4 regions of the Hoeflea sp. 108 genome follow, and region 2 is predicted to be linked to each of the others. Evidence: riboswitches for the same ligand, from Rfam matches in the RefSeq annotation. Region 2 holds a riboswitch; each other region holds the start of a gene.
The links. A riboswitch is a leader RNA that binds a small molecule or an ion and turns the genes downstream of it on or off. The one in region 2 is predicted to bind cobalamin.
Positions count from the first base shown of each region.

Region 1 (7,637 bases), 560 kb from region 2:
TGCGCGCCCATCAGTTCGGTACCACCATCGAGCTCTGGATCGCCGAGCGAGACGGGTACGGTGCGGTCGATGTTTTCAGGCACCTTGAGCTCGCCTGGCGATGCCTGGGGCAGGCCGGCCGGCACAACGGCTTCATTGATGCCTGGGGTGATGCCGAGGATCTTATCCAGCGGCTTTTCGGCATAGAAGGCGAGCTTGCGCTTGCCCGCCTTGGTGACGTTGATGCCGTCGTCGGAGCGCAGGCGCACGGGCTGGCCGTTCATGTCGGGGCCGGAAGTGACGAAGGCACCGCTTTCATCGACGAAGCCGTCCCAGACATCGACGAATTCGCTGTTCGCGGCTTCTGTCGCGGCGCGGTAGACGTCGTTGAAGGCGAGCATGTCGGTGCTCATCTTGGACGATTTGAAGGCAGGCATGCCGACCCAGAGGAAGGGCACCTTGGTGTCGGACAGCGCCTTGGCCAGCGTCTCGGCGCGGCTGGTGTACTCCTTCATCCAGGCGGTGCTCATCGGCGGTTCTCTGTTGTCGCCGACACGCATCTGCTGACGGTCGTTGGAGCCGAGCATGACCACAACGACGGCAGGCTTCTCCTGCTCGATCAGTATCTTCGCCTGCTCGGGCCAGTTGTAATAGTCGTCACGCACCAGACCCGACGAACCGCTCGTCTTGTCGATGACGCGGACCTTGGCGTTCTCGCCAAAAACGGTGGTCAGGCCCTCGGCGATGCCGGCGCCGAGAAAATCGCCGATGACGAGGATGGTGCGGGCGTCCGCCGCCTTCTCGACGACAGGCACAGCCGGCTGTGCCGGCTTGGCCGGCGCACCGGCAAGCCCTTCCTGGGGCTTGCGCGGCGCTTTGCGGACCTTCTTGGGCGGCGCGGCCTGAGGCTCTTCGAAGATGTAGGGATCGACGCGCGGCTCACGGCGCGGCATGAACAGGTCGCGCAGCGACCAGCGCCGCAAGATGCCGTCCTGTGCGAAGGCGGGGGTAGGGGCTGCGACAGGGATGGCGGTCATGGCGACCGCCACCGCAAGCAGTGGCATCGTCAGGCGCAGAACGGCTTTTTTCGAGCGACGCGACGATGCCAAACGCAACCTCCGGTGGCTATTTCTTTCGCAGCCATTTGAGCACTTCCATGCTCGGATGGCCGTCCTCCGTCAAGCCCAGCTGTGCCTGAAACGCCTTGATTGCGGAGCGCGAGCCCTCGCCGATCTTGCCGTCGGCCTTGCCGTCATAATAGCCGTGAGCCGACAGGCGCTTCTGCAACTCCTGCTTCTCTTCGAAGCTGAGCTTGGTGAAGGGCCGTTTCCAGTCCTGGACAAGACCACCATAGCCGGCGATTTCGTCGGCAAGAAGGCCCACGGCCAGCGCGTATTTGTCGGCGTTGTTGTAGCGCTTGATGACCTGGAAGTTCTTGGTCATCAGGAAGGCGGGACCGCCGCGGCCGTCGGGCACCTTGAGGGTGGCGACATCGGAGCCGCGCTTAAAGGCCTTGCCGTTGGCGCGCTCGACGCCGAGTTCCGCCCACTTGTCGAGCGTCATCGAGCCCGACGGGAACTTTCGGCCCTCGGGCAGCACGACCTCGTAGCCCCAGGTCTTACCGCCTTGCCAGCCGTTCTTCTTGAGCAGATTGGCAGCGGTGGCTAGCGCATCCGGCACCGAGTTCCAGATGTCGCGCTTGCCGTTGCCGTCGGCGTCGACTGCGTAGGCCTGGTAGCTGGTCGGGATGAACTGGGTGTGGCCCATCGCGCCGGCCCACGAGCCCATCAGATGGCTCTCGTCAATGTCGCCACGCTGCAGGATCTTCAGCGCCGCGATCAACTGGGTGCGGGCATATTTCGAGCGGCGCTCGTCGCCATAGGCAAGGGTCGCCAGCGAGCGCACGACATTGCGCATCACCTTGTCGTTCTTGAGAATCTCGCCGTAGTTCGATTCCATCGACCAGATGGCGAGCAGCACGTAGCGGTCGACGCCGTAGCTGGCCTCGATGCGGTCGAGCCACGGCTTCCACTTGCGCGCCATGGCGCGGCCGACCTCGATGGACTGGTCGTGGACGCGGTTGTCGAAATAGTCCCACACGGGTGCGGTGAATTCGGGCTGGAAGCGCGCTTTTTCAAGCACTTCCAGGTCGGCCGAGGTGACGCCTCGGAACGCACGGTTATAGGTCGACGCTGAAATGCCGTTGTCGGCGGCGACGGCGCGGAAGCCAGCGACCCAGCGTTCGAAGCCGGCCTCGGCCGAAGCCTTGCCCGCAGGCAGCAGCAGCGCGAGCGACAGGCCGGCGATCGTGGCAAATCCTGCCAGGCTTCTGGCGGTCTTGCGAAGGGGCATTCTTTCCTCCTGGAAGAGTTCGGAAAGTCGATTCATCGCCGATGCCGGTTATCAATCAGTTTACCATAGTCCCCCTGGGGACCTAAAAGCCGTGGGTCGGATTGTCCCCCGAAGGCCCAACACAATCAAGATCGCGTGATCTCGGCCTTGCTCGTGCCACCCCATTGTGCCAACGCGTTCAGTATTCTTCAATTCAGGCATGAGAATGTTGTGCCTGATATCGATTTTTCTCTTTCGGACGACCGCGCAATGAAAAGAGTTCGCAAGGCAGTATTTCCCGTCGCAGGCCTGGGCACCCGCTTTCTGCCGGCCACCAAGTCTATCCCCAAGGAGATGCTGACGGTCGTCGACCGTCCCGTCATCCAGTATGTCGTCGACGAGGCCCGCGAGGCGGGCATCGAGCACTTCATCTTCGTCACCGGCCGCAACAAAGCGGTCATCGAAGATCACTTCGACGTCCAGTTCGAGCTCTACGATACGCTTGCCCAGCGCGGCAAAAGTGATCAGCTGGAGCGGCTGCAGAAGCTGCAGCCGGCCCCGGGCCAGACGTCGTTCACCCGCCAGCAGGTGCCGCTCGGCCTCGGCCATGCTGTATGGTGCGCGCGTGAACTGGTCGGCGACGAGCCTTTCGCGCTTCTCCTTCCCGACATGATCATGCAGTCGGAAAAGAGCTGCATGCGCGAGATGGTCGAGCTTTATGCCGAGACCGGCAACAACATCATCGCCGTGCAGGAATGCGACCCGGCCGAGACGCACAAATATGGCATCGTCGGCAAGGGAAAGGCCGTTCATACCGGTTTTGCCATCGACGGCATGGTCGAGAAGCCGAAGCAGGGAACGGCACCGTCGAACCTGTTCATCAACGGCCGCTACATCCTGCAGCCGCAGATCTTCGAACTGCTTGCCAAGCAGGAGCGCGGCGCCGGCGACGAGATCCAGCTGACCGATGCCATGCTGAAGCTCGAGAAGTCGCAGCCCTTTTATGGCTATCACTATCGCGGCCGGACCTTCGACTGCGGCTCGCCGGAAGGTTTTGTCGAGGCCAATGTGGCATTTGCCCTGGCGCGCTCTGACATCAGCGGCCGCATGGCCGAAGTGATCGAAGGGCTTCTGGGCGAGGTGAAACCCAGCCGCTGAGCCCCGTCAATGTCGCCCGCGCGTCATTTTCGGGCGCGCGGCGCGGTGGCCAAGGGCCCGCAAGGCCTGTAGAACACTCCCGCCAGGTGCCCGCTCATGCGGGAGAATCGGGAACACGGTGAAACTCCGTGGCGTGCCCAGCGCTGTAAGAGGGACCGTATCGGCAAAAGCCACTGTCCGGCAGGATGGGAAGGTGCTGAAAGCGGGATGAACTCGAAGCCAGAAGACCGGCCCGGCAGAGATGGTCCACCGCATGGACAGGCGGGCGGACGCCGTTTCTATCGCAAGGGGACACGCGATGCCGGCCGCCCATGTTCAAACCGCCTGCGGCTCGTTCGATGCCGCGGCGCAGGACGCCGTCTACAAGGCCATCTTCACCCGCCGCGACGTGCGCAGCCATTTCCTGCCCGATCCGATAGACGACGTGGTCATGGCGCGCCTTTTGATGGCGGCGCATCACGCGCCATCGGTCGGCTTCATGCAGCCATGGAACTTCATCATCATCCGCGATGCCAAGCGCCGGGCGCTGGTGCGCGACCTGTTTTTCGCGGCGCGCGGGCAGGAGCTGCCGCATATTGTCGAGGAGAAGCAGGCACTCTATCGCAAGCTCAAGCTCGAAGGCATCTGCGAGGCGCCGCTCAACCTGGTCGTGACCTGCGATCGGGCACGCTCGGCCAACTCGCCGCTGGGGCGCTGGCACAATCCGGAAATGGATCTCTACAGCACTGTTTGCGCGGTGCAGAACCTCTGGCTGGCGGCGCGTGCCGAAGGCATCGGCATCGGCTGGGTCAGTATCCTCGACCGTGACGCACTGAAGGCATTGCTGGCGATCCCCGAACATGTCGTGCCGGTGGCCTATCTCTGCGTTGGCCGCGTCAGCGAATTCGCCGCGCGCCCAGATCTCGAGCGCCATGGCTGGGGCAACCGGCTGCCGTTGGCCGAGCTTGTCATGAGCGAAGTGTTTGCCGGCGAGGGGGAGCAGGGGGTGAAGGAGGCGGTGGCAGGATTGGGATGAGCGGGGCGGCGGGCGTTCTTGCGCTGCCGGGTGCTCGTTTTGGGGGCTCGCAGCTCCGGCCGTTCTGGACCGTCCCGACAACTTTGCCGGTCACGGCATGGATCCGCGACACTCTCCACTTGCTACGTCGAGGATGACGAATTGCGGGATGTGCAGGCGACACCAGTCGAAGCCGGCACGCTGAGACCCTAGCGCTGAACTTTCACGCCGACGAAGACGCTGTTGGTGGTGCTGTCGCGGTTGGAGAGCGTGCTGCTGAAGGTCTCGTGGCGCAGGCGTCCGGTGAGGCCGGTGTAGCGGTTGAGCCACCAGGTGAGGCCCGCCTCGGCACTGAGGGACAGATCATGGTCGGTCGAACCGGCGTAGTCGCGCCAGCCGATGCCGGCGGCGGCGAAGCCGGTGAGGTTGGCGCGCATCTGGCGCTCGACGCCGAGACGCGCCGCATAGAGTACTGAGCCGCTTTCGCCTGCCGACGTCGAACCTTCCAGCGAGGTGGTGCCGTTGAGGGTGACGATGGTGCCGCGCATCGGCGACCACCGGAGATCTGCGGCGACGGAGGCGGCGGAGATGCTGCCCAGCCTGTCGTCGTCAAAGGTCTGGCCGACCCAGCCGGCGGAAATCTCGCCGCCGAATTTCTCGCCCATGTCGATCTCGACGCCGGCAAGGGCGGCAAACTGATTTGCCGAACGCTCGAAGCCGGCGGTGTCGAACCTCAGGTCGTAGATGCGACGGCCGAACTGGATTTCGCCGAACGGGGTCAGCGCCGGCGACACCTCGTAGCCGATGCGCAGCCTGCCATTGTAGAGGGTCGAGTTCCTGTCCTTCTGCGACAGCGTGCCGCCACCCGACAGAGCGGCGTCGCCATAGCTTTCCTTGACGGCTTCGCCCGATATGCCGAAGCGCAACTTGCCGACATCCTTTTCCAGGCCGAGCGAGCCGCTGAAGGTTTGCAGGGTGGGGCGCTCGGCGGTGCCGATGATGACGACGGGCGAGGTCGCCGATTCCGGGCGGACATTGTAGCCGAGGCGGGCAAGTGCGCGCATGTCTTCGGCAAGATCGAGCTGGAGGCGGCCGTCGATGCCGCCGGTGACGTCCTTGACCTCCTGCCCGGACACCGACTTGCGGAAGTTGCCATAGGCATCGACGGTGGCCGAATGGCTGTCCCAGTCGGACGCCGCATTCAGGCGGAGCGTGGTTTCAGACAGGATCGCCGACTTTCCATCCGAACTCGAATCGGCGTTGGAGGTCGCGGTGACGCCCTGTTCCAGGCTTGGCTTGAGCACGAAGGTGCCGAAGCGGATGCCCGTCGGGTCGTAGGGATTGAGCTCGGGCTGCGGCTTGCGGCCTTCGATCGCTGCCTGGCGCGCGGATTCGGGGCCGTTGTCCTCGCGGCCCTCGAAATCCACCGTCTGCTGGCGCACGGTGCCGGTGGTGGTTTCATCCTGCTCGGGGGCAGGGGCCTTCTTCGGCGCGTTCGCCGGCTGCTGCCGGCCGGCGAGCTGCTCGCGCCGCGCCTTGGCCCGGTCGCGTGCCGTTGTCGGCGGCAGCGCCTGCAAGGGGCCCGCGTCGTTGGCGAAGGCATCGTCGGCATTTGGCGGTTCACTGAACAGGCTGGCCGAGGCGTTGGCCGGCTTGTCGGGCACCGCGCCGGGACTGGCCGGCTGGTAGTCCTCGGCCTGGTTCTGCGTGTCGGCGTCCGTTGCCTGGTCCTGCGATGCGTCAGCGGGACGCTTGCGCTTCAGAGGCTTGCCCTGGTCGTCGGTGACCGCGCCGCGCAGCCCGGCATCCTGGGCGTGGACCGGCCCGGCGCACAGCACCGCTGCCACACTTGCCGTTGCCAGCAAGGCGCAGATGCGCGCACCCAAGAGGTGCCCCCTATGCTCCGGCCTGACCCGTGCCATCGTACCCACTGCTTCGCCGGCGCGAACTGCGCCGTGCTTAGCAACTGGTAAATGGCCATGGTTAATGGAGTGTTGAACTGGCCCGCCCGGAAGGGAGGCCGAGGGGCAATATTGATGGACAGCCGGCGTATGACGCGCTAACGCATGCGCCATGCACGCTGGATCGCTGAAAAAAGAGCCGGACCCGCAGGCGTCGATCGCCTCGGCACTTCGTACCATCACCACCGAGCAGGCCGGTATCGCCGCACTCGTGGCGGCGCTCGAAGGCCCGCTGGGTGAGCCTTTCGCGCGCGCCGTGTCGGTGCTCGGCCAGCTCAACGGCCGCGCCATCATCACCGGCGTCGGCAAGAGCGGACATATCGGCAAGAAGATCGCCGCCACCTTCGCCTCGACCGGCACGCCGTCCTACTTTGTCCATCCCGCCGAGGCCATACATGGCGATCTCGGCATGATCACCCGCGACGACGCCATTGTTGCCATTTCGTGGTCAGGCGAAACCGCCGAGCTAAAGGGCATCGTCGGCTATTCCAGGCGCTTCTCCATTCCGCTGATCGCCATCACCGCCGGCGACGCATCGGCGCTCGCCAGGCAGGCAGATGTCGTGCTGTCGCTGCCGCGGTCGCCCGAGGCCTGCCCGCATGGCCTTGCGCCGACAACCTCGACGCTGCTGCAGCTCGCCATCGGCGATGCGCTCGCCGTGGCTCTGCTCGAGGCACGCGGCTTTACCGCCGATCATTTCCGCACCTTCCATCCCGGCGGCCAGCTGGGCGCCAGCCTGATGCCGGTGGGCGAACTGATGCACACCGGCGACCGCATGCCGGTCGTCACGGTCGGCACCAAGATGCCGGAAGCGGTGAGGATGCTGTCGCAGAAGCGCTTCGGCTGCGTCTGCGTCATCGATGCAGAGGGCAAGCTCGCCGGTATCGTTACCGATGGCGACCTTTCCCGCAATCTCGACCGCAACCTGGCTGAAACCCGGGTCGAGGAGATCATGACGACGCGGCCAAAGACGGTGCCCCGCCAGATGTTGGCGGGCGCGGCGATCGCCATGCTCAACGAGAACAATATCGGCGCGCTGATCGTGGTCGAGGGCGACCGCCCGGTCGGCCTCGTGCATTTCCACGATCTGCTCCGGATCGGCGCAGCCTAGCTTCCTCGATCCCGGGATATCCCGTTTGGCCTAGACCAAGGTCAGGCTAATCTGACTTCTTGCAAATGAGAACGCCCGGCACCCTCGTGGTTCGACAAGCTCG
Region 1 covers NZ_KB890024.1:3,836,243-3,843,879, reverse strand. The annotation lists gene B015_RS0119090 (DUF459 domain-containing protein) at 1-1,016, opposite strand, end outside; gene B015_RS0119085 (lytic murein transglycosylase) at 1,105-2,331, opposite strand; gene galU (UTP--glucose-1-phosphate uridylyltransferase GalU) at 2,581-3,468, shown strand; cobalamin riboswitch at 3,536-3,719, shown strand; gene bluB (5,6-dimethylbenzimidazole synthase) at 3,767-4,483, shown strand; gene B015_RS0119070 (outer membrane beta-barrel protein) at 4,672-6,348, opposite strand; gene B015_RS0119065 (KpsF/GutQ family sugar-phosphate isomerase) at 6,536-7,534, shown strand.
Region 1: another riboswitch for cobalamin. It lies ahead of bluB (5,6-dimethylbenzimidazole synthase); the one in region 2 lies ahead of B015_RS0116255 ((2Fe-2S) ferredoxin domain-containing protein).

Region 2 (7,637 bases):
GTCGACAGGGCTCAGGCCGGAGATGAGAGGTGCGGCGAGCACTGCGGCCAGCATTGCAACGACGATGGCCAGCAAAAGCATGCCGACCGGGTCGCGGCGCAGGCCGCTCGCAAAGCGACGCAGAACGCGGTCAGACATTGCCGTGCTCTTCGATGCGGACCCGCGGATCCATGAAGCGGTAGAGAATGTCAACGGCGAAATTGATGATCACGAACAGGCTCGCCATCAGCAGCGTGAAGCCCTGGATGACGGGATAGTCGCGGCCGCCGATCGCCTCGACCATGTATCGACCGACTCCGGGCCAGGCAAAGACCGTCTCGATCACGGCGGTGCCGCCGAGCAGGCCGCCGGCGACAAGCGAGGCAGCGGTGATCACCGGTATCAGCGCCGGCCGCAGGGCGTGACGGAAAAGCAACGTGCGCCGCTTCATGCCCTTTGCTTCGGCCATCAGCATGTAGGGCTGCGACAGGGTGTCGAGCAGGCTGGCGCGAAGAAGCCGTGAGGTCGCCGCGGCGATGCCGACGCCGAGCGTGACGGCAGGCAGGATGATGCTTTCCGGCCGCCTGCCGCCCATGGCCGGCAGCCAGCCCAGCGTGATGGCGAAGAGATAGATGAGCAGGACCCCAAGAAAGAAACTCGGCAGGGACTCGCCGACCAGGCTCAGCACCCGGGTCACGTGATCGGTGGTGCGCCCGGCATAGAGGCCGCCGAGGATTCCACTTGGAATGGCGATGACGAACATCACCACAAGTGCGGCACCTCCGAGTTTCAGCGTTGCTGGAAGGCGAGCCGCCAGCTCGTCGGCAATGGGCTGGCGACTGCGCAGCGAGGTTCCGAGATTGCCCGTTGCCACGCGTCCGAGCCACGTCACATATTGCTGCGGCAGAGGGGCGTTCAGGCCCATCTGGTCGCGCAGCTCATCGATATCGCGCTGGGTGATCTGTGCGGAATCGAGGCCGGGCTCGACCATGGTCAGCAGCACCGCCGTGGCTGGATCGCCCGGGATGAACCGCAGCATCAGGAAGACGACCACGGTTATCCCGAACAGGACCGAAAGCCCGGCCAGGGCGCGTCGGAGCGCGTAGCCGAGCATTCGTCACTCCGCCGCGATATACATCGAAGGCGTGATGTCGCGCGGACGCTCGACGTCGACGCCTGCGACGCGCCTGTTGTGCGCGATGCCGATCAGTTCGGCGTTGGCGACGTAGATCAGCGCGGTGTCGGCCATCACTTTTTCCTGAATCTGCCTTGCCAAGGCAAAACGAGCGTCGGTGTCGGCCTCCGTGCGCAGCTGGTCGATGAGCGCGTCGACCTCAGGGTTCGCGTAGCGCTGCCAGTTCTGCACGGCGTCCGAACGGTAGAAGCTGGAGAGCTGGCCGTTGAGGTCGCCGGTGGCTGTGCCGCACGAGCAGTAGGTTGCGATGTCGAATGCCCCGTCGAGCATGATCTGGTTGGAGGCCGTCGGCTCGACCACGTGAAGCTTGGCGGAAACGCCGATCTTGCGCCACTGCGCCTCAAGAGCGACGGCGACGGTCTGCCACCAGCCATAGGTCAACACGGTGAATTCGAGCTTCTTGCCGTCACGCTCGCGGATGCCGTCTGCGCCAGGCTTCCAGCCGAGTTCGTCCAGCAGCGCCCTTGCGCGGTCAGGGTCGGTGACCTGCTTCGTCTCGATCGCGTAGGGCAGGCCGGCGGGAAAGTGCCCGGTCGAGTGCGTCGCAAATGGCGCCATCACGCCGTCGACGATCTCGTTGCGATCGGTGCCGAGGCTGAGTGCTTCCCGCAGCTTCACATCCTGAAGCAGAGGGTTGCGGTAGTTCATCCAGATGTTCCAGTTGCTCGCGTTGACGACAGGGAACTTGTAGTCTTTGGAGCGGACATAGGCGCGGCGCTGCTCGAACTGGACGTTGGCATCCATGTCGGCCTCGCCCGACTGCATGGCCAGATAGCGGGTCTGCGGATCGACGACGAAACGGGCTTCGAGCCGCTGGAGCTTGGGCTGCTCGCCCCAGTAGCCCTCGAACGGCTTGGCCACCACGAGCTCGCCGGGGACAAACTCGGCAGGCTTGAAGTAGCCGGAGAGGTCGGCCTCCAGCGCGTATCGATCGCCGAGTTCTTCGGCGCGCGCGGCGTTGTGCACAGCGATCGTGACCGTCTTGAACAGGAATGCCGGGTCCGGCCTCTCGGTGCGGATTTCAAGCGTGGTTGGACCCACGGCCTTGAACGTCGCGCCACGCAGGATCGAGGCCGCGCGGGTGTTCTTGGCCTGGTGTCGCTCGAAGGATGCCTGGACGGCCGCCGCATCGACGGGCGCGCCGCTCCAGAACCTGGCGTTCGGCTGCAACTCGATCCGCCACAAGGTCGGTTCAACCCGCTCCCAGCTTTTGGCGAGCGCCGGGATGAGGTTGGCGCCGTCGAGCGTGGCATGAACCAGCGGCTCGGCGAAGCCGTTGTTGATGATCCGCTGGGCATCGATGTTGATGGGGTCGAGCGAGCGCGGCATGTTTGCCGTAACGAGCCGCAAGACCTGCTCGTCCGCAGGCGCCGCTTCCTGGGCGAAAGCAGGCAAGGCGAAGGTCGACCAGGTGGCGGCAAGCGCGGCCAATGCGGTCCGCGAAAGATAGTTCATCTTACTCTCCTGTAGATGTGGAATTCTTGGCCACGAGACGCAGCCGCTGTTTGCGGCCCGTCGGCTGGTAGGCGAAATCTTCGACGACCCGGCCGCCGAGCAGGTGTTCCTCGACGATACGGTCGACCGCCGTCTCGGTGACGCCGCCGTAATAGGTGCCTTCGGGAAAGACCTGGAGCACGGGCGCGAGATTGCAGGGCCCGAGGCATGTCGCCTTGGCGGTCATCGTGCCGTCGCCGGTCGTGCGCAGCTTGCGGTTTTCCTGCACGTTGCGCAGGTGGCCCCAAATCGCGTGTGCGCCGGCCGCGTTGCAGGCGCCGCCTTCGCAGACAAGGACTCGTCGCTTCTGCGCCGGCACCAGCGATCCTTCCTGCTTGACGGGATCGTCGGTTGGAATTGCAGGCTCGGCAGAAGCACCGTTGATGAGAGCCCCGAGCAAGGGCTCGAAATGGAGGCTCTGGGCGATATCGCGGGATATCCGGATCGGCGGCCACCCACCTGGATGTTCGGACTGCCAGCGCTTCAGCGAGCGTGTGATCCAGTTGAGGAATCCTGGCTCCAGCGGAAGAACCAGCGGCACCACGATGATGGTTTCATAAGGCCCGCCGCGCAATGACAGGAGCGCGTCGCGCAGCGAGGGCTGACCCTGCTCGGAATAGCAGGCAACCGCCGTAGCTACCCCCTGTAACAATGCAGCCATTGCCGCCATGCGTTGCATTTCGGCATGCGGAGCCGCTGCAAATGCCGACTTTGCGACCAGCAATACGGCCCGCCCGGACGCCACTTTGCCCGGCTTGAGTTTGGAGTTCGAAAAAGGAAAATCTGTTTCCAACGAAAAAATCCCCGACCTGATGCGAGCGGGGATATGGAAACGTGGCCGCGCAGACATGCCGGAGGCAGCCGCGACAGCGCGCGCTCCTGTGGCACACCCCGACCACGGAACCTAAGCAGTCAGGCAGGTCTCCTGGCTCGCGGTTCATCGCTGTTTCGCCTGTCTTCCCAGCACCGAAGTGCCAGTGACGTCGTTGGCGTAACAACTCGCCGCTTACAGTTGCGGGTCAGCTCCGGTTTCGCACCGGATTCCCTCTTAGCTGTCACGTTGGCGCAGGCCGTCGTGACAGAACCTTGACGGGCGCAACCTATCGCTATCGACCTTCAAGTCAATCCCCGTTCGTCAGCCAATTCGCGGAAGACCAAAAAAGCAGATTAGCTATATTGTGAGCACGAACATGCCATGGCTGGCTGTTCTTCTTGGTGTGACGTCATTCGACTTGCGCACGGCATAGTCAGCGTCAGCAGCTTGTTGTCCGCACCTGCCGGACGTCTGTTTGTGGCGCGAGCAAGAGCATTCACCCTCCTGGCGGAGAACAGGAATTGGCTAGCCTGCCAATGCCAGTTTGCCATAGCGGCTGACCTCGGTCTCAATCTCGGAGATCAGGCTTTCGAGGGCGGGATTCCTCGTCTTTTTCGCCCGTCGCACCACGTAGACAAGCTGTGGGGGCGCGGGAAGGCTGTTGTCGAGGATCTCCATGTCCGGACGCAGATGGCGGTCACTCAGGAGTGCGACGCCCAGTCCGGCATTGACCGCAGCGACAATGCCTGCGGCGCTTGAGCATTCGAACACGGTTTCCAGCTCCGCACCGCCATCCTGTCCAATGTCGATTGCCCAGCGTCGGTAGAAACAGTCGTCGTCGAAGGACAGGAACGGGATCGCTCCTTCAGGATCCAGCAGCAGCTCGCGGGATTTGACCCAGTGCAGGTTTTCGCGAAACAGCACCAGGTCGGTCGGGCGCACCTCATGGGCGAAAACCTGCACGATGGCCACATCCATCTCGCCGCGCTCGAGCATCGCGCGCAGAACCAGGCTCATTCGAACCTTCGTTCTCACCGCGACATGGGGATGCTGGCGCCGGAAGCGCCCGAGGATGCGCGACAGGTCCGAGCATGTGGTGTCCTCGGTGAGACCCAGCAGGATCCGACCGGCCAGATCCGACCTGGCGAAGCTGATCAGCGCCTCGTCGTGCAGGTCGAGGATCTTTGCGGCGTAGTCGAGCAGCGCCGTTCCTTCTGAGGTAAACATGCCGCCGCCGGGCCGTCTGTCCAGCAACTGGCAGCCAAGGCTCGTTTCCATGCGCTTGATCTTGTGGCTCACGGCCGATTGCGTCAGGCCGAGTGCCTCGGCAGCCCGGGTGACGCCGCCGTGGAGCCTGACCGCCCGAAGCGCGCGCAGCGCGTCGATGTCCAGTCGCCTCGCATTGATCTCGTTCATTCCGGGCCTCGACGCCAATTCACCTCTGACGGGGATTACATTCATCTTCGGACGGTATTTTTGCAAGAAACGATTATCGTTCGGCAATGAATGTCATCGCCTGATCGAAATTTGTCATGTGCGCGCCATCAAGGGAACGGCTAACCCGGGATGATATCCATCTGGGCTTCCCATGACCGATCTTTCCCTGTCTTCCACGGACCCGACACGGTCCCGCTTTCTCTGGCCCCTGATGGCAACGCTGCTGGTGATCGGCTGGAGTTCGGGGTTCGTCGGCGTCCGCTATGCCAGCGAACAGGCGAGCGTGGCCGTGCTGCTGTTCTGGCGCACGCTGCTGTCGGGGGTGTTGCTGCTGCCGTTTGCCCTGGCTTTCGGGCCGAGGATGCGTCTGCGCGCCGTGATGTCCCAGGTCGGGTTCGGCGTCATGGCCGTTTTCATCTATCTGGGCGGTTTTGCGGTGGCGATCGAGCAGCGCGTGCCGACCGGGCTGGTCGCGCTGATCTCCGATCTCGTGCCTTTGGCGATCACGGTCATGGCTCAACCGCTCCTGGGCGAGCGGCTTACCGGACGGCAGTGGCTGGGCACCGCCATCGCCGTTGCGGGCGTGCTGATCGTGTCCTTCGACAGCTTGAGTTTCGGCACCGCTCCCTTGTGGGCCTACGGCTTGACCATCGCTTCGATGATGGTGTTCGCCTTTGCGTCGGTTCTGCGCAGGGGGCGCGAAACGCTGAACATGCCGGTGCACCAAAGCCTGTGCATCCACACGCTGACAGGCGCTGTGCTGTTCGGCATCTGCGCGCTCGCCCAAGGAGAGATCGCCCCGCCCATGACGCGCGAGTTCGCCATCGGCATGGTCTGGCTCGTGCTGATCTCTACCTTTGCCGCCTATTCGGTGTATTACACCATGCTGCGCATGTTCCCGGTGGCGAAGGTCAGCGCGGCCATATATCTGAGCCCGCCGGTGACGATGCTGTGGGCCTGGGCGCTGTTTGCAGAACCGCTGACCCCGGCCATGTTTCTGGGGCTGGCTGTGACGCTGGTGGGGGTGTGGCTGACCTCGCGCGGATAAATCAGGTCGTTGCCGCGGCGCGGATCGTGTTGCCGTCCTCGTCGCTCCGGGTGGTGACGCGGGCTGCCGGCCATCAGACCTTCAGAGGCGAGGGGGCCGCCACCAGCTGGCCGCTTCCGAAGCTTGAACGCCTGAAGCTGCCGGACCGCATCCGGCCTGCCAGCTGCCCCGCGCCCTGAGGACCGGTCATGACTTGCGGGCGGTGAGGCGCTCCAGCGCGTCGACGATCAGGTCGCAGAATTTGGCATGGTCGAGCTGCATCGCGACCGTGTGGCGGAAGTTGACCTGCTCGCTGGCGGTGCCGCCGAAATGGCGCATGCCGCCCATTTTCTCGAAGTTGCAGACGGTCATGCCCTTTGTCCACCGGCCGGCGGTTTCGACGCGGATGTCCGCTTTTTCGGTGGTGAAGACGGAGGCGTCGATCATGGCGGCGACGCAACAGGCATCATGGACGGCAGGATATTCGATCTGCAGGAGGCCGCCATGCGTGGTGGCAATGAACGCCCAGATATCGAGGATGAACTTGCTGATGGGGCCGCCGACGGCGCGCACCCTGTCTTGAAGCTGCGGGGTGGCCAGCGCCTGGTGGGTGAGGTCGAGCCCGACCATGGTGACGTCCCAGTTGGCGCGGAACACGATGTCGGCGGCTTCCGGATCGCCATAGATGTTGAACTCGGCGGCGGGCGTGATGTTGCCGCGCGTATAGCTGCCGCCCATGGCGACGACCCGTTTCACCCGCTCGACGATGCGCGGCTCCTTGCGGGCAGCAAGAGCGATGTTGGTGTATGGCCCCACCGGCACGAGCGTGACCGTCTTTGGCTCATGCGCCATGACGGTGTCGATGATGAAATCCACCGCATGACGCTTGTCGAGCTCGAAGGAGGCAGGTGGCAGCACCGGCCCGTCCAGCCCGCTGTCGCCGTGGATCTCGATGGCCAGGACCTGATCGCTGATAACAGGACCTGGCGATCCCTTCGCAACCGGCACCTTGATGCCATAGGCGGTGCACACCGACAGTGCATTGCGCGTGGTGTTTTCGACAGTGTGGTTGCCCGACACGGTGGTGATGCCGAGAAGGTCGATGGCTGGATTGCCCGCCGCCAAAAGGATGGCGATGGCGTCGTCGTGCCCGGGATCGCAGTCGAGGATGATCTTTTCCATCAGAGCGCCTTTCTGTCAGCCGAGCGTGCCTTGACTAGAGACTGCCACGCCCGGCGCCGTCAAGGTTGCCGGCCTCTCGACCAATGTCAGGCGCGCACCCCTGAGGCGAAATCATGGAAAACCGCTGCGCAGTTTTCCTGGAATTGCTTCAGGCGTTCATCTTCCAGGCAGCCGGGCTGCGGCCACGGGCGCGAACCCGGCCAGCAGCGTCACGGCGATCATCGCGCCGGTGACCACGAAAAGGGCGCCGGACAGCGAGATGACCGTCATGACGGCACTGGCGAAAATGACGCCGGTCGCGTTTGCGGTGCGCAAAAGGGCAAAGACCTCGGGCCGCTTTCGTGGCGGCGCCAGGTGATCGAGCACAAGGGCATAATGCGTTCCAAGCGGCGCCAGCACGAAACCGACGAGCATTGCTCCCACCACTGTCGTCACGATGGAGGGCCCAAACGCGGCAAGGGCCGCCCCCAGCGTCATCACCGACAGTTGGACGATGACGGCGCGTCTGC
Region 2 covers NZ_KB890024.1:3,274,897-3,282,533, reverse strand. The annotation lists gene B015_RS31060 (dipeptide/oligopeptide/nickel ABC transporter permease/ATP-binding protein) at 1-138, opposite strand, end outside; gene nikB (nickel ABC transporter permease) at 131-1,093, opposite strand; gene B015_RS0116260 (ABC transporter substrate-binding protein) at 1,097-2,629, opposite strand; gene B015_RS0116255 ((2Fe-2S) ferredoxin domain-containing protein) at 2,631-3,347, opposite strand; cobalamin riboswitch at 3,566-3,772, opposite strand; gene B015_RS0116250 (LysR family transcriptional regulator) at 4,008-4,898, opposite strand; gene B015_RS0116245 (DMT family transporter) at 5,071-5,967, shown strand; gene B015_RS0116235 (nucleoside hydrolase) at 6,154-7,128, opposite strand; gene B015_RS0116230 (MFS transporter) at 7,285-7,637, opposite strand, start outside.

Region 3 (7,637 bases), 300 kb from region 2:
TTCCGCTGGCGGAGCGCGCCAGTCGCCCGACCGCGGCGACTACATCGTCGCCTACCGGCTGCCCAAGCAGAACTGATTGCTCAGGGCATAGATATTGAAAGGGGCGCCTCAGGGCGCCCCTTTTTCATTTCTGGCTGGCGAAGGCCGTGCCGCCCCGGCGCACCGGCAACCGCCAGCCGAGCCGCACGCCGAGCGTGGCGACCGCGATCAGGACCATGCCCAGTCCCTGGGCGATGCCGATGGGATGGTCGTAGATCGCCCAGTCGATGATGATGGCGACGACCGGATAGACGAAGGTGAGCACGCCGATGACTGGCGTCGAAAGCCTGGGATAGGACGAAAACATCATCACATAGGCGATGCCGGTATGAAGCACGCCGATGCCGACAAGCCAGCCCCATGAGGCGGGCGCGATGTCACCGGCAAAATTGGCGAAGGGCGCGAGCATGACCACGCCGACCACCGTCTGGCACAGCACCGTGATCTCGGGCCGCTGCTCGCCCAGGCCCTTGGCCAGGATCGTGACGACCGCGTAGAGGAAGGCGCCGCCGAGCGCCATGGCGATGCCGATCATCCAGGTCGTCGTGACCGGATTGTCCGAGACGACGAGGCCGCTGGCCAGCACGACACCGAAGAAGGCAGCCGCCATCCAGGCGATCTGGTCGGCGGTGATGCGCTCCTTGAGGAACAACACGCCGATCAGCACCACGAAGAACGGCTGGATGTGGTAGACGATGGTCATCACCGCAATCGAGGTCTTGGCGAAGCCGGCGAAGAAGGCCGTCCAGCTGAACACCATGCAGACGCCGCACAGCGCGGCGCGCGCCAGGCGACTCCAGGACAGCGAATTGTCAGGCAGATAGCCGCGCAAAAAACACCAGGCGCCGAGAAACAGCGAGCCGAACAGGCAGCGCCAGAAGACCGTCGTGACCGGGTCGACGCCCGCCTCGGTGACGAAGGCGCCGACAGTGCCTGAAATCGCCATGGCGACAGTGAGGTTGAGGGCGGGAAAGCGGGAGATGTTGGTCATGCTGATCTTCCTTGGCGACACCCAAACAAGCCCTGATTGACGATTTCATTCAAACGAATAGATTTGGCGAACCCTATTCGAAATGCTGATACCGCCATGGCAATGCCGCTCGACCTCGACCTGCTCAGGACCTTCGTCGCCGTTGCCGACAGCGGCAGCTTTTCCAATGCCGCCGCGCGCGTCGGCCGCAGCCAGTCAGCGGTCAGCATGCAGATGCAGCGGCTGGAGCAGAGCGTCGGCAAGCAACTGCTCGTCCGCGGGCCGCGCGCGGTGACCACCAATGCGATCGGCGAGGAGATGCTGGCCTATGCCCGCCGCCTGCTGAAACTGTCGGACGAAGCCTGGGCCAGCGTCACCCGGCCCGAGGAAGCCGGCAGCGTGCGGCTCGGCGTGCCTGATGATTATGCCGCCTTCCTGCTGCCGCCGGTGCTGTCCCGCTTTGCCGCAGCCCACCCGCTGGTCAATGTCGAACTTGTCTGCGAGCAGTCGACCTCGCTGATCAAGACCTTCGCCGACGGCAAGCTCGACCTTGCCATCATCACCCGCAGCCCCGAACAGGCCATCGAGGTGCTGCAGCGCGAGCGCCTGGTCTGGGTCGCCTCGCCCAACCATGTCGCCTGGGAGATTGATCCCCTGCCCGTCGCCCTGTTCGAGCCGGGCAGCTTGGCGCGACGCATCGTGCTGCAGGTGCTGGGTGCCGCCGACCGCTCGTTCCGCAGCACCTATTCCAGCGCCAGCCTGCTTGGGCTGATCGCCGTCGTGCAGGCGGGACTGGCAGTCGCCGGCCTCGCCCAGCGCAGCGTGCCGCCCAGCCTGCGCATCATCGGCGAAGCCGAAGGCCTGCCGCCCCTGCCGGAGATGGAGATCGGCATCCTGCGCAACCCGCAGGCCGGCAATTCGGCCGTCGAGCGGCTCTACGAATTCCTTCGCCGCGACCTGACGCAACAGTCCTGACCTAAGCCGGATTGCTGCCGCCGAATGGCTGCCATGCACGGCACGCATTGCTGCAATGCACCAACATCGCTTGCACCGTGGCCGGCATGAGGAAAAAGTAGACCTAAATCGTTTCAGCTCCCCCGAGTCCGTCCATGCCCTTGCCGATCCTCGCTCTGGCCGTTGCATCCTTTTGCATCGGCACCACCGAATTCGTGATCATGGGGCTGTTGCCCGAGGTCGCAGCCGACCTCGGCGTATCGATCCCGGCCGCCGGCCTTCTGGTCACCGGCTACGCGCTCGGCGTCGTCATCGGCGCCCCGATCATCGCCATCGGCACGGCGAAACTGCCGCGCAAGCCGGTGCTGATCGGCCTTGCCATGCTGTTCGTGCTCGGCAACCTGCTCTGCGCCGTAGCTCCCACCTACTGGACGCTGATGGCGGCGCGCGTCATCACCGCGCTTGGCCACGGTGCCTTCTTCGGCATCGGCTCGGTCGTGGCGGCAAGCCTTGTGCCTGCCAACAAGCGCGCCAGCGCCATCGCCCTGATGTTCGCCGGCCTGACGCTCGCCAACATTTTGGGCGTGCCCGGCGGCACCGCGCTCGGCGAGGCCTTCGGCTGGCGCATGACCTTCTACGCCGTCGTCGTCATCGGCCTGATCTCGGTCGCGGCCATCGCCTTCCTGGTGCCGGCCGGTGTCGCCCCTCCCGGCAAGGGCGGCGTGGCGGGCGAGGTCAAGGTGCTGGGCAAGCTGCAGGTCTGGCTCGCCATGATCATCTCGGCCTTGGCATCGGGCAGCCTGTTTGCCGTCTTCACCTACATCAAGCCGATCCTGACCGACGTCACCGGTCTGTCAGTTGAATCAGTCACCTGGATCCTGCTTTTGTTCGGCGGCGGCATGACTATCGGCAACATCATCGGCGGCAAGCTGGCCGACTGGAAGCTGATGCCGACGGCCATCGGCGCACTGGTGGTGATGGCGGCGATCCACGTCGCCTTTGCCGAACTCAGCACTTCGGCGCCGGCGGCGATCCTGCTCGTCTTCATGTGGGGCGTCATCACCTTCGTCATCGTGCCGCCGATGCAGATGCGCGTCGTCGAAACCGCATCCGAAGCGCCGAACCTCGCCGCCACCCTCAACCAGGGCGCCTTCAATGCCGGCAATGCCGCCGGCGCCTGGGTCGGCGGTGCGGCAATTTCGATGGGCGTAAGCTATGCCGACCTGCCGCTCGTCGGCGCCGCCATCGCGCTCTCCGCCTTCGGCGTCGCCGTATTTTCCTTCGCCATCGAGCGCCGTGACGCAATTCAGCAGGCGGCATGACGCTTTAGCGATTGTCAGCATCCCGTCGCTGCTGTAGCGACGACAATGATGGTTCCTGCCGTCTCCGGGCGGCAGGTTAAATGGGAACACGGTGAGACGTCCTCGACGCGAAACCGTGGCTGCCCCCGCAACTGTGAGCGGATAGCAATTCGGAAAACTGCCACTGGTCGTCAGGCCGGGAAGGCTCCGAGGCGCGATCACCCGCAAGCCAGGAGACCTGCCATCATCCGATTAACTCAACCGGCCGGGGTGTGCCGCGGAGATGATGATGGTTGCGACTGCCCTTTTCGGTACCGGCGCGCTGACCGGATCGTTCTGCCTGCTCCGCCTGATCGCGGAGACAGGGCATGCTCGATCGCGTCCACGCCGCTAGCCGCCTTGTCGGCTCGACCCCGGCACTTCTCGAACTCGACGGCGTAAGCTGGGGGCCGCGCGCTTCCAGGCCCATCCTCGAACCGGTGACGCTGTCGGTCGCGCCTGGCGAGTTGCTGGCCATCGTCGGCCCCAATGGCGCCGGCAAGTCGAGCCTGCTGCGCTGCCTCTACCGCTACCACAGGCCGGTTACGGGCACTGTCCGGCTCGACGGCGCCGACATCTGGAAAATGAGGCCGCGCGATTGCGCCCGCCGCATCGCAACCGTGCTGCAGGAAAGCGCCTCCGACTTCGGCCTGACGGTCGCCGAGATCGTCGAGCTGGGCCTGACACCGCATGCGGCCGGCTTCGGCACCAGCGGTGACGACTACGAAAAAGTCGAGGCCGCTCTTGCCCTGCTCAGCCTGACCGCCCTTGCTGCGCGCGATTTCAACTCGCTGTCCGGCGGCGAAAAGCAGCGCGTCATGATTGCCCGTGCGCTGGTGCAGCGGCCCGATCTTCTGATCCTCGACGAGCCGACCAACCATTTGGACATCCGCCACCAGCTCGAGGTGCTGGAACTGCTCGGCAATCTCGGCTGCACCGTCATCGTCTCGCTGCACGATCTGGCGCTCGCATCCGCCCATGCCGACCGCGTGCTGGTGATGGATGGCGGCCGCGCGATCGCCTGCGGCAAACCTGCCGAGATCCTGACGCCCGAGCGCATCCGCCGGAGCTTTGCCGTCGGCGCCACCCTCGACGACCATCCCGTCACCGGCCGCCCGCGCTTTTCCTTCCATCTCGAACGCTGACAAACCAAAGGAGCCCCAATGCGCCTGCCCCTCATCGCCGCCGCCCTGCTCGCCACCTGCGCCTCCTCAATGGCCAGCGGCTTCCCCGTCACCGTCAAGAGCTGCAACCGCGACGTGACCTTCGAAGCCGCGCCCAAGCGCGCCGTCTCGCACGACGTCAACCTGACCGAAATGATGCTGGCGCTCGGCCTCGCCGACCGCATGGTCGGCTATTCCGGCATATCGGGCTGGAAGACGCTGGACGAAAACCTGCGCAAGGGTGTGGGCGAACTGCCCGAGCTCGCGCCGAAATACGTCACCAAGGAAGTGCTGCTCGGCGTCGACACCGATCTGTTCTTCGCCGGCTGGAACTACGGCATGAAGGTCGGCGGCGACGTGACCCCCGAGACGCTCGCGCCCTTCAACATCGCGGTCTACGAGCTGACCGAGAGCTGCATCCACATCATGAAGAAGGACAAGTCATCGCTTCAGGACATGTATGCCGACCTGCTCAATCTCGGCGCGATCTTCGGCGTGCGCGAGAAGGCCGATGCGCTGGTATCCGGCTACGAGAAGGAGCTCGCCGACTTCCAGGCGACGCTGCCCAAGCTCGACAAGCCGGTGAACGTGTTCCTCTACGATTCCGGCGAGCAGAAGCCCTTTACCGCCGGTCGTTACGCCATGCCGACGGCAATCATCGAGGCTGCCGGCGGCAGGAACATCGCCGACGACGTCGAGTCGAGCTGGGCCGAGATCGGCTGGGAGCCTGTCATCGAGCGCAACCCCGACATGGTGGTGATCGTCAACTATGGCGAAGTGACCGCAGAGCAGAAGATCGAGTTCATGCGCACCAACCCGGCCTTCAAGGACATCGCAGCGGTGAAGAACAACCGCTTCTTCGTGCTCGAATACAACGAGGCGACGCCGGGGCCGCGCAACATCGCAGCGATCAAGCGCCTCGCAGCCGCTGTGCGGGCCGGCTGACCGTGTCGCACCGCCACCTCGTCGCAGGGCCGCGACATGTCCTGATCCATGCCATGCCGGCCCTGATCCCGGGGCTGGTGGTCGCGCTCGTCATCGCCATGGTCATCGCCGTCGGCGTCGGCCCGGTGGCGATCCCGCTCGAGACCGTGTGGGGCGTGATCGCCAACAAGCTGATACCTGGCAGCGTCGAGGTGGTCTGGTCGAGCGGTCGCGAAAACATCGTCTGGGACGTGCGCGCGCCGCGCGTCATCCTGGGAGCTGTCGTCGGCGCATCGCTGGCGTTGGTGGGCGCGGCACTGCAATCGGTGACGCGCAACCCGCTTGCCGACCCGCATCTGCTGGGCATTTCGTCGGGCGCGGCTTTCGGCGCCATCATGGCGCTGATCCATGTCGGCATGGTGTTCGGCACGGCAACCGTGCCGGTCTTCGCCTTTGCCGGCGCAATGGCAGCGACGGCGCTGGTGCTGGCGATCGCCAACCTGACGCGGGTGCAGTCTGCCGGGCAGCTGATCCTTGCCGGCGTGGCGGTGAGTTTCATCATCTCCGCCGCTGCCAACCTGTCGATCTTCATCGGCGACCCAAAGGCCGCCCATGTGGCGATCTTCTGGATGCTCGGCGGCCTCGGCCTGGCGCAATGGAGCCACCTGCCCTACCCGCTCATCGCCCTGGTGCTTGGCGGCGCCTGGCTGCTGATGCAGACCCGCAACCTCAACGCCATGACGCTCGGCGACGAGAGCGCGACTGCGCTCGGCATCCCGGCTCGTCGCTTCCGGCTCAAGGTCTTCGTCGTCTGCGCACTGCTGACCGGCTGTGCGGTCGCCTATTCGGGCGTCATCGCCTTCGTCGGCCTGATGATCCCGCACATCGTGCGCTTCTTCGTCGGCGGCGACTACCGCCGGGTTCTGCCGCTGTCGGCGCTGGTCGGAGCCATATTCCTGATCGCCGCCGACATGGCCGCCCGCACCGTGATGCCGCCGCAGGACATGCCGCTCGGCATCGTCACCGGACTGATCGGCGGCGTGGCTTTCGTGGTGCTGATGCGCCGCCGGACAACAAATTGACGGACAGTTGGTAATGCAATGCAACACGACGCAAATCCGGTTGCGCCGCCGATTTTTCGCCGCTATGCATTTGCCCATGAACACGACTTCGCTCCAGAACACTTGGTGGCGGGCCAGCTGACAGCGGCCTCTTGAAGCGCGTGCGCGTGAAAATTGTGGTGGCCGCAACGGGAATTCCGGGCGGCCATTTGCTTTTTTCGAACCAGGCTCCGGAACCTCCAGCGGCAAGAGATGGAGACGGGAATGACGGTGGAAATCCTCGAAAATGGCGCTGAGCGCTTTGTCACCGGAGGTGGCATTGCGATCACGAGAGAGCGCCACGAGACCGCCTATGCCGGGGCGATCGAGACCTATCTCGACGGACTCAACAGCCGGCGTGGCGCGGTCTTTTCCTCGAACTACGAATATCCTGGCCGCTACACCCGCTGGGACACCGCCATCATCGACCCGCCGCTGGTGATCTCGGCCCGCGGCCGCGCCATGAAGATCGAAGCGCTCAACGCGCGCGGCGAAGCCCTGTTGCCCGTCATCGGCAAGACGCTGGCTGCCCTGTCGGAAGTGACAATCGGCGAAACCAGCGCACGCCTGATCAAGCTCGAAGTCGAAACGCCCGGCCGCGTCTTCACCGAGGAAGAGCGCTCGCGCGTGCCTTCGGTGTTCACCGTGCTGCGCGCCATCACCGCCCTGTTCAAGACCGACGACGACAGCAATCTCGGCCTCTACGGCGCCTTCGGCTACGATCTCGCCTTCCAGTTCGACCCCGTCCAGCACAAGCTCGAACGCAAGGAAAGCCAGCGCGACCTGGTGCTGTTCCTGCCCGACGAAATCCTTGTCGTCGACCACTATTCGGCCAAGGCCTGGCACGACCGCTACGACTATGCCGGCGCAGACTTCTCGACCATTGGCGTCGCTCGCGACAGCGTCGTCGAACCGTTCAAGACCTCCGACCGCATTCCGCCGCGCGGCGACCATGAGCCGGGCGAATACGCCCAGCTGGTGCGCCGGGCGATGGACAGCTTCAAGCGCGGCGATCTGTTCGAGGTCGTGCCCGGCCAGATGTTCTACGAGCGCTGCGAGACCGCACCTTCGGAGATTTCGCGTCGGCTGAAGAACATCAATCCCTCGCCCTACTCGTTCTTCATCAACCTCGGCGAAGGCGAATACC
Region 3 covers NZ_KB890024.1:3,577,216-3,584,852, forward strand. The annotation lists gene B015_RS0117810 (membrane-bound PQQ-dependent dehydrogenase, glucose/quinate/shikimate family) at 1-76, shown strand, start outside; gene B015_RS0117815 (EamA family transporter) at 125-1,030, opposite strand; gene B015_RS0117820 (LysR substrate-binding domain-containing protein) at 1,127-1,984, shown strand; gene B015_RS0117825 (MFS transporter) at 2,119-3,285, shown strand; cobalamin riboswitch at 3,318-3,525, shown strand; gene B015_RS0117830 (ABC transporter ATP-binding protein) at 3,633-4,448, shown strand; gene B015_RS0117835 (ABC transporter substrate-binding protein) at 4,467-5,411, shown strand; gene B015_RS0117840 (iron ABC transporter permease) at 5,465-6,472, shown strand; gene B015_RS0117845 (anthranilate synthase) at 6,716-7,637, shown strand, end outside.
Region 3: another riboswitch for cobalamin. It lies ahead of B015_RS0117830 (ABC transporter ATP-binding protein); the one in region 2 lies ahead of B015_RS0116255 ((2Fe-2S) ferredoxin domain-containing protein).

Region 4 (7,637 bases), 760 kb from region 2:
TGGCCCTGTGGCGAGCGGATGTTGCAGGGATCCTTGAACGTCACCCAGGGATGCCCTGTCTCGAACAGCATGGTCAGGATCCTGCGCCACAGATCGACGGCACGAACCTTGCGGTGAACCTTGATGCCGCCGCTTGCCGCCTTGGCCTCATAGGCTTCGTAGGCCGTGCGGAACGGTTTGCCGTAGAGGTCGTGCAGGTCGGCGGTCTCGTCCGGCGAGAACAGCGTCCATTCCGCATCCGCCTCGACGCGCTCCATGAACAGGTCGGGCACCCAGTTGGCGGTGTTCATGTCATGGGTGCGGCGACGGTCGTCGCCTGTGTTCTTCCTGAGGTCGAGGAACTCCTCGATGTCGATGTGCCAGGTCTCCAGATAGGCGCAGACCGCACCCTTGCGCTTGCCGCCCTGGTTGACGGCGATGGCCGTGTCGTTGGCAACCTTGAGGAAGGGCACGACGCCCTGGCTCTCGCCATTGGTGCCTTTGATGTGGGCGCCGAGGCCGCGCACCGGGGTCCAGTCATTGCCGAGTCCGCCGGAATATTTGGCGAGCAGGGCGTTGTCCTTGATGCCCTTGAAAATCGCGTCGAGATCGTCGCCGATGGTGGTGAGGAAGCAGGACGACAGCTGAGGCCTGAGCGTGCCCGAGTTGAACAGGGTAGGGGTCGAGGCCATGAAGTCAAAGGAGGACAGAAGGTCGTAGAATTCGATTGCCTTGGCATCGCGGTCGATCTCCCTGATCGCCAGCCCCATGGCGACGCGCATGAAGAAAGCCTGCGGCAGCTCGATACGCTTGCCCCTGGTGTACAGGAAGTAGCGGTCGTAAAGCGTCTGCAGGCCCAGGTACTGGAACAGCAGGTCACGCTCGGGCTTGAGGGCTGCGCCCAGCCGGACGAGATCGAAACGGCCGAGCTCAGGGTCGATCAGATGGGCCTCGATGCCGGCGGCCACGAACTCACCGAAGTAGGAGGGATAGCGCTCGGCCATCTGGTCCTGCGTAGCCTGCTCGGGGCGGCCGGACACGAAGCTCAGCGCCTCGCGCCGCAGGCGATCCAGCAGCAGCCGCGCCGAGACGAAGGCGTAGTTCGGTTCCTGCTCGACCAGAGTGCGCGCTGCGAGGATCGGTGCCAGCGACAGTTCGTCCAGCGTGATGCCATCATAGAGATTGCGCCGAGCCTCGGTGAGAATGGGCGCTGCCGCTACCGCCTCCAGTCCCTGGCAGGCGTCCTCGACGATGTGCGACAGCCTGATATCGTCGAGCGGGGTAAGAGTTCCGTCGTCGAGCCGGACCTGAAGCGAGGGAGAGGGCAGCGCCGCGATCTCCTTCTCGGCCTGCCGCTCCTTGGCGCGCTCTTCTCGATAGAGCACATAGGCGCGGGCCACCTTGTGATGACCGCCGCGCATCAATGCGAGCTCTACCTGATCCTGCAAGTCCTCGATGTGGATGGTGCGGCCTTCGCCGACCCGGCGCGCCAGCGCAGTCGACACCTGCTCGGTGAGTTCCTCTACCACGTCATGGACACGGCGCGATCCGGCGGCAACCGAGCCTTCGACTGCAAGAAAGGCCTTGGTCAGCGCCACGGTGATCTTGGTCGGATCGAAGGGCGTGACTCCGCCATTGCGGCGGATGACGCGATAGGCAGGTTCTGCCACCGTCGTGTCTTTTCTAGGATTGGAAACAGGGATCGCAGCGATCCCGTTGGAGGTCTGTGTCGAAGTCGCCGGCATCTCTATCCCCGTGGCGTTGCGGACGGGGCTTGCCGGGAACGCTGCTGGACGCAAAATGCCATCGGCCATGCGACTGCAAGCGCACCGCCGGGACACCCCGCCCGAGGTTCGATCAATCCGTCACGGCAGGTCTCCTGGCTCGCAGGTCATTACTTACGTCGGCCTTCCCGATGCGATCGCATCAGTGGCGTTATTCGACGCAAGCTCACTGCTTACAGTTGCGGGGGCAGCGTCGGCATTCCCTTTCGAGGCACCGACTTCCCTCTTAGCTCCCGGGCCGAAATCGACTCGGAAGAACCACGACTTGTATATTTAGTGGTGAAATAACGGGGATGGTCAATATGTGGGTGCTGAGGAATTCGTGGATGATGCTCAACGCAATGTCCATCTGGACCGAGAAACGTCCATTGAGCTGGACAAGCAGGCCCCCACGGGGCAACTGGCGCGACCTCTTTGTCGATCGCTTGCCCGGCTACTCTGTTGAACAGGAGCCATGAATCGGCGCTGTCATCTGTGATGTTTGGGGTGTTGTGAAGAGGCTGCAGCGAAAGGCATGCACGACGCCCCTATGCGTTGACCTCGCTGCAGGGCCCCGATGCGCCTGTTATCGGGTAGTTCCGAGCGGCGAAATCGAGATGCCCCTCTGGCTGATCTTTGAGAAAACCTGCGACAATTCGAAGATTTTCAGATCGCAATTCCCGGATGTTCGCGCTACGGAAGGCCTATGGGGTATGGGGTCTTCATTCACAGGTCGGATTCGATCTACGACGATAGTCCGGCGGAGCGCTATCAATTTCCTTCGCAGTACTTCGGCAGAGTTCAAGCCTGCGTCGGTGACTGGATCATTTATTATGAACCTCGCAAGGTGGCTGACACCAAAGGGTATTTTGCTGTTGCCAGGGTCCAGCAGGTCATAAACGATCCAAGTGTTCCAGGTATGTTCTTGGCGATCATCGAGCCTGGCAGCTATCTCGATTTCGCGAGACCGGTGCCGTTCTCCAATGACGCGGGCGTGATTGAGCGCGGTCTCTTGAACGATGCCGGCGCTATCTCGGGGCGAGCGCAATCTGCTGTTCGAGCACTGTCACCGAGCGACTTCGGTCGGATCGTCAGCCTCGGATTGGATCAGGCGGAGCCACTACTTCCGCGCAATGACCCCGAATTGTCTGTCGACGGCTTCGCGGAGGAGCAGACGCCGTTCGTTTTCGAAGAAGCCCGGGAGCGGACGTCATTTCTCAGTTCGCGCATCGTGCGCGATCGCGTTTTCCGGCAGGTGGTGTTGCGCGCCTATGACGAGCGCTGTGCGGTCACCGGACTAAAACTCATCAACGGCGGGGGACGCGCTGAGGTCGAAGCTGCGCATATCCGACCGGTGGAAGCCAGCGGTCCCGATGTCGTGAGCAATGGCATTGCGCTATCCGGCACTGCGCACTGGATGTTTGACAGAGGGCTCATCAGCCTGTCGGATGAGCTTGAGATCCTGATTTCCCGACAAGCGAACGACGCCGATGGCATTCGCGGGATTATCAATCGTACCGGGCGAGCGCTTGTGCCGACGCGCGGGTCGGATCGGCCTCATCCGCACTTTCTGCGATGGCACAGAGAAAACTGCTTCAAGCACTGAGCGTACGAGTAACCGCTCTGTGCCTTGCGCATCGATATCCGCCGCGCTAGCTGACGATAGAGTCTGCGGTTGTTGCCTGCTGGCATTTTTTGATTGGGAAGGACGTCTTCGTGAAAGCACGTGTGAAATGGGTCGAGGATCGCACCTTCGTTGGCGAGTCCGGCAGCGGACATAAGCTGGTTCTCGGCACCTCGCATGGCGCGGAAGGCCGGACGCCGGGCCCGAGCCCGATGGAACTGGTGCTGCTCGGCACTGGCGGCTGCTCGGCCTATGACGTCGTCCATATCCTTGAAAAAGGCCGCGAGGCGGTCGAGGACGTGGTGGTGGAAATGGATGCCGACCGCGCCGAGACCGAGCCCAAGGTCTTCACCAAGATCCACATGCACTACATCGTCAAGGGCAAGAAGCTGTCGTCCGACAAGGTCAAGCGCGCCATCGAGCTGTCGGTCGAGAAGTACTGCTCGGCTTCGGCGATGATGGCCAAGACGGCCGAAATCACCCATGATTTCGAGGTCATCGACACCTCGAACTGAGCGATTGCCGGATGGATCGCGGCCGGGCCGTGGCGTTTCGGGCGCAGCTTGATCAGACCCGGCCGGTGCCTGTCTAGAGCAGCTTTATCCAGTCATGACCGGGGTGCGTTGCCCCGAGGCTGGCTCCCAGCCAGTCGCGTTCGGCCTTCTCCAGTTTTGGCAAGGCGGTACGGAAGTCGAACTCATCCTTGTCACGCTGGTGCTTGGCCTTGAGCAAGAGGATCGCCGCAGCCTTGAGATAGGGGATGCCGGTGTCGGTGACGCCGACCATCTCGGCGCGGGGGCGGACAATCGACTGGTTGCGCTTGCAGACCCAGCTTTCCGGCGTGCCCGGTTCGACCATCATGTCGACGCGCCAGCAGTTATCGGCAACGTCCAGGCACCACACCTGCGAAATCGACGCCGGGATGGTGCTGCCTTCGGGCAGGTATTCGACAATGCCGCCGCCAGCGGTGAAAAAGGCGACGCCCTTCAGCGCGCTGCGAAAGATCGGCAAGTCCTCGCGCAGGACGGTGAATTCGAGATCCTCGTGATCGCGGGTCTGGTGTCCGTGCCAGAGGTCGAGGGCCCAGCCGCCGACCACGCACCAGGGCCTGTCGACCCCGGTCAGCCGCGCCGCCAGCTCTCGGGGATGCCAGGTGCACCAGGCATCGTGGTCGGGAGCTTCTGGGTGTTTCATGGCAGCGGATCCTTTGAGCCGATGACCTAGCCCATAGATCCGAAAATCGGAATCGATTTTCGGATAGCATGCTTCTCGGCTTCGAACGCTTCGAATGGCCACGGCTCGTCAGCTGGCGGCGCTCCAGCCGCCGGCACACTTCGCGGACCATCAGTCTGCGCCAGCGCGCAAGTGCTAAAGCTTGCGGTCGGCCAAGGGCGATGCAGCAGGTGGTATGTCTTGGACGGCAACTTCGAATCGCGCGGGCAGGCAAAGTTGAAAGATGAGTGTTCCAGATAACAAGGCCGAGTTGCTTGAGGCGATCGACAGCAGCTTCGGCAAGTTGTGGCGCGACCTGGCAACGGTGCCGGAAGCGCTGGCCGGCGAGGTTTCGCTGGAAGGTCATGCGAAGGGCACCATCATGAGCGTGCGCGACCTCGTCGCCTATCTGATCGGCTGGAACGAGTTGGTGCTGAAATGGCATGAACGCCGCCGCGCCGGCCTCGCTGTCGATTTCCCCGACACAAGCTTCAAGTGGAACGAACTCGGCAGGCTTGCCGGGAAATTCTATGCAGACCATGCGGGACTGACTTGGTCGGCCCTGCTTGAGCGCCTGGCGGATGCGAAGATGCGGATCGTGGCGCTGGTCGAAGAATATTCGGATGCCGAGCTTTATGGCGCACCCTGGTATGAAAAATACACGATGGGTCGGATGATCCAGTTCAACACCTCGTCGCCCTATGCCAATGCACGTGGCCGCCTGCGCAAATGGCAAAAGGCGAGGGTGAAGCCTGACATCGCCGCGCTGAAACGCGCTGCGGTCGCGGTCTGACCTGGGCTAGCCTGCTGCTCAAGAAAACGGCGCAGGGCATCGCGGCCCGTCGTGCAGCCAGGGTCTACATCGCCACCAGTTCCTTGATGCCGTCGGCGACGAACTGGACGGCAAGGGCTGCAAGGATGACGCCGAGCAGTCGCGTCAGGATCGAGCGGCCAGTCTGGCCGAGGAAGCGGTCGATGCGCTCCGCAAGGATGAAGACCAGATAGGTCAGAGCCAGGCAGGCGAGGATGATGAGGACCAGCGCCAGCTGGCCGGTCCAGCCGCTGAAGGAGCCCGACAGCAGCACGGTGGCCGAAATCGCGCCCGGACCGGCGATCAGCGGGATGGCGAGCGGGAAGGCGGCGATGTTGTGGATGTGGTCGCGGGTGATGGCGACATCCGAAATCTTCTCCTTTCGGTCCTGCCGCTTTTCGAAGACCATTTCGAAGGCGATGAAGAACAGCAGGAAGCCGCCCGCGACGCGGAAGGCGGGCAGGGTGATGCCGAAAACCTTGAGGATGGCGGCGCCGGCAATGGCGAACAGGGCGAGCACGGCGAAGGCAATGACGCTGGCGCGGATTGACACCTGAACGCGCTGCTCGCGGTTCATGCCGCGTGTCACCGCCAGGAAGAGCGGCGCCAGACCCGGGGGGTCGATGGTCACGAGGATTGTCACGAAGGCATTGAAAACAGTGTCGAAAAGCGTCATTCGGCACCTCCCCGTCGCACGCAGGCTAACCCGGCCGCAGTTGCCGCGCCAGTGCCAAAATCGGTCATGCAGCGGCCATTTTTGCCGGTTTTGCCAGCTTCCCCAACGGCATCTCGTGGCAACCGGGCACAATGGCGGCGAGAATATGACGGACATGTCGCCGCAATGTTGGAAGCCTAAGCTATCCATTTGAAATGACGTGCAAAATCAGCGTTGGAAAAGCGCCGCCGAAGTTGGTCTTCACGGGCGCGATCCTATATAAGGGGTAAATGATTCCCAACATGCGTGATCAAAGTTGACCGACCAGAAATCACCGCGTGGACCTGACGGTCCCTCCGGCATCGAGCCAATTTCCATCATCGAGGAGATGCAGCGCTCCTACCTCGATTACGCCATGAGCGTGATCGTGAGCCGTGCGCTGCCCGACGTGCGCGACGGCATGAAGCCGGTGCATCGGCGCATCCTCTACGCTTCGCATGAGAGCGGTTACCACTGGAACCGCAAATATGTGAAGTCGGCGCGCCCCGTTGCCGACGTGATGGGTAAATACCATCCGCACGGCGACGCCTCGATCTATGATGCGTTGGTGCGCATGGCCCAGGACTGGTCGATGAGCGTCACGCTCATCGACGGGCAGGGCAATTTCGGCTCGATCGACGGCGATCCGCCTGCAGCGATGCGCTACACCGAAGCGCGCCTGACCAAGGTCGCCCACGAACTGCTCGAGGACATCGACAAGGATACGGTCGATTTCCAGGACACCTACGACGCTTCGGGGCAGGAACCGCGCGTGCTGCCGGCACGCTTCCCGGCGCTGCTGGTCAATGGTGCCGGCGGCATCGCCGTCGGCATGGCGACCAACATCCCGCCGCACAATCTGGTCGAGGTCTGCAACGGCGCCATCGCCGTCATGGAGAACCCTGGTATCGACCTGCCCGACCTGATGGAGATCATCCCCGGTCCGGATTTCCCGACCGGTGGCCTGATCCTTGGCCGCTCGGGCATCTACAATGCCTATTCGACCGGGCGTGGCTCTGTCGTCATGCGCGGCAAGGTCAATATCGAACAGAGCCGCGGCGACCGCGAAGCGATCATCATCACCGAAGTTCCCTATCAGGTGAACAAGGCCTCGATGATCGAGAAGATGGCCGAACTGGTGCGCGACAAGCGCATCGAGGGCATTTCCGACATCCGCGACGAGTCCGACCGTCAGGGTTATCGCGTCGTCATCGAGCTCAAGCGCGATGCCAATGCCGAGGTGATCCTCAACCAGCTCTATCGTTTCACACCGCTGCAGACGTCGTTCGGCGCCAACATGGTGGCGCTCAATGGCGGCAAGCCGGAGGTGCTGACGCTGCTCGACATGCTGAAGGCGTTTGTCGCCTTCCGCGAAGAGGTGATCAGCCGCCGCACCAAGTTCCTGCTCAAGAAGGTGCGCGACCGCGCGCATATCTTGGTCGGCTTGGCCATTGCGGTTGCCAACATCGACGAGGTCATCAAGCTGATCCGCACCGCGCCCGATCCGCAGACGGCGCGCGACCAGCTGATGACGCGCCGCTGGCCGGCGTCCGA
Region 4 covers NZ_KB890024.1:2,512,536-2,520,172, reverse strand. The annotation lists gene B015_RS0112385 (ribonucleoside-diphosphate reductase subunit alpha) at 1-1,724, opposite strand, end outside; cobalamin riboswitch at 1,831-2,041, opposite strand; gene B015_RS0112380 (HNH endonuclease) at 2,449-3,348, shown strand; gene B015_RS0112375 (OsmC family protein) at 3,459-3,881, shown strand; gene B015_RS0112370 (hypothetical protein) at 3,955-4,560, opposite strand; gene B015_RS0112365 (ClbS/DfsB family four-helix bundle protein) at 4,823-5,371, shown strand; gene B015_RS0112360 (MarC family protein) at 5,436-6,065, opposite strand; gene gyrA (DNA gyrase subunit A) at 6,361-7,637, shown strand, end outside.
Region 4: another riboswitch for cobalamin. It lies ahead of B015_RS0112385 (ribonucleoside-diphosphate reductase subunit alpha); the one in region 2 lies ahead of B015_RS0116255 ((2Fe-2S) ferredoxin domain-containing protein).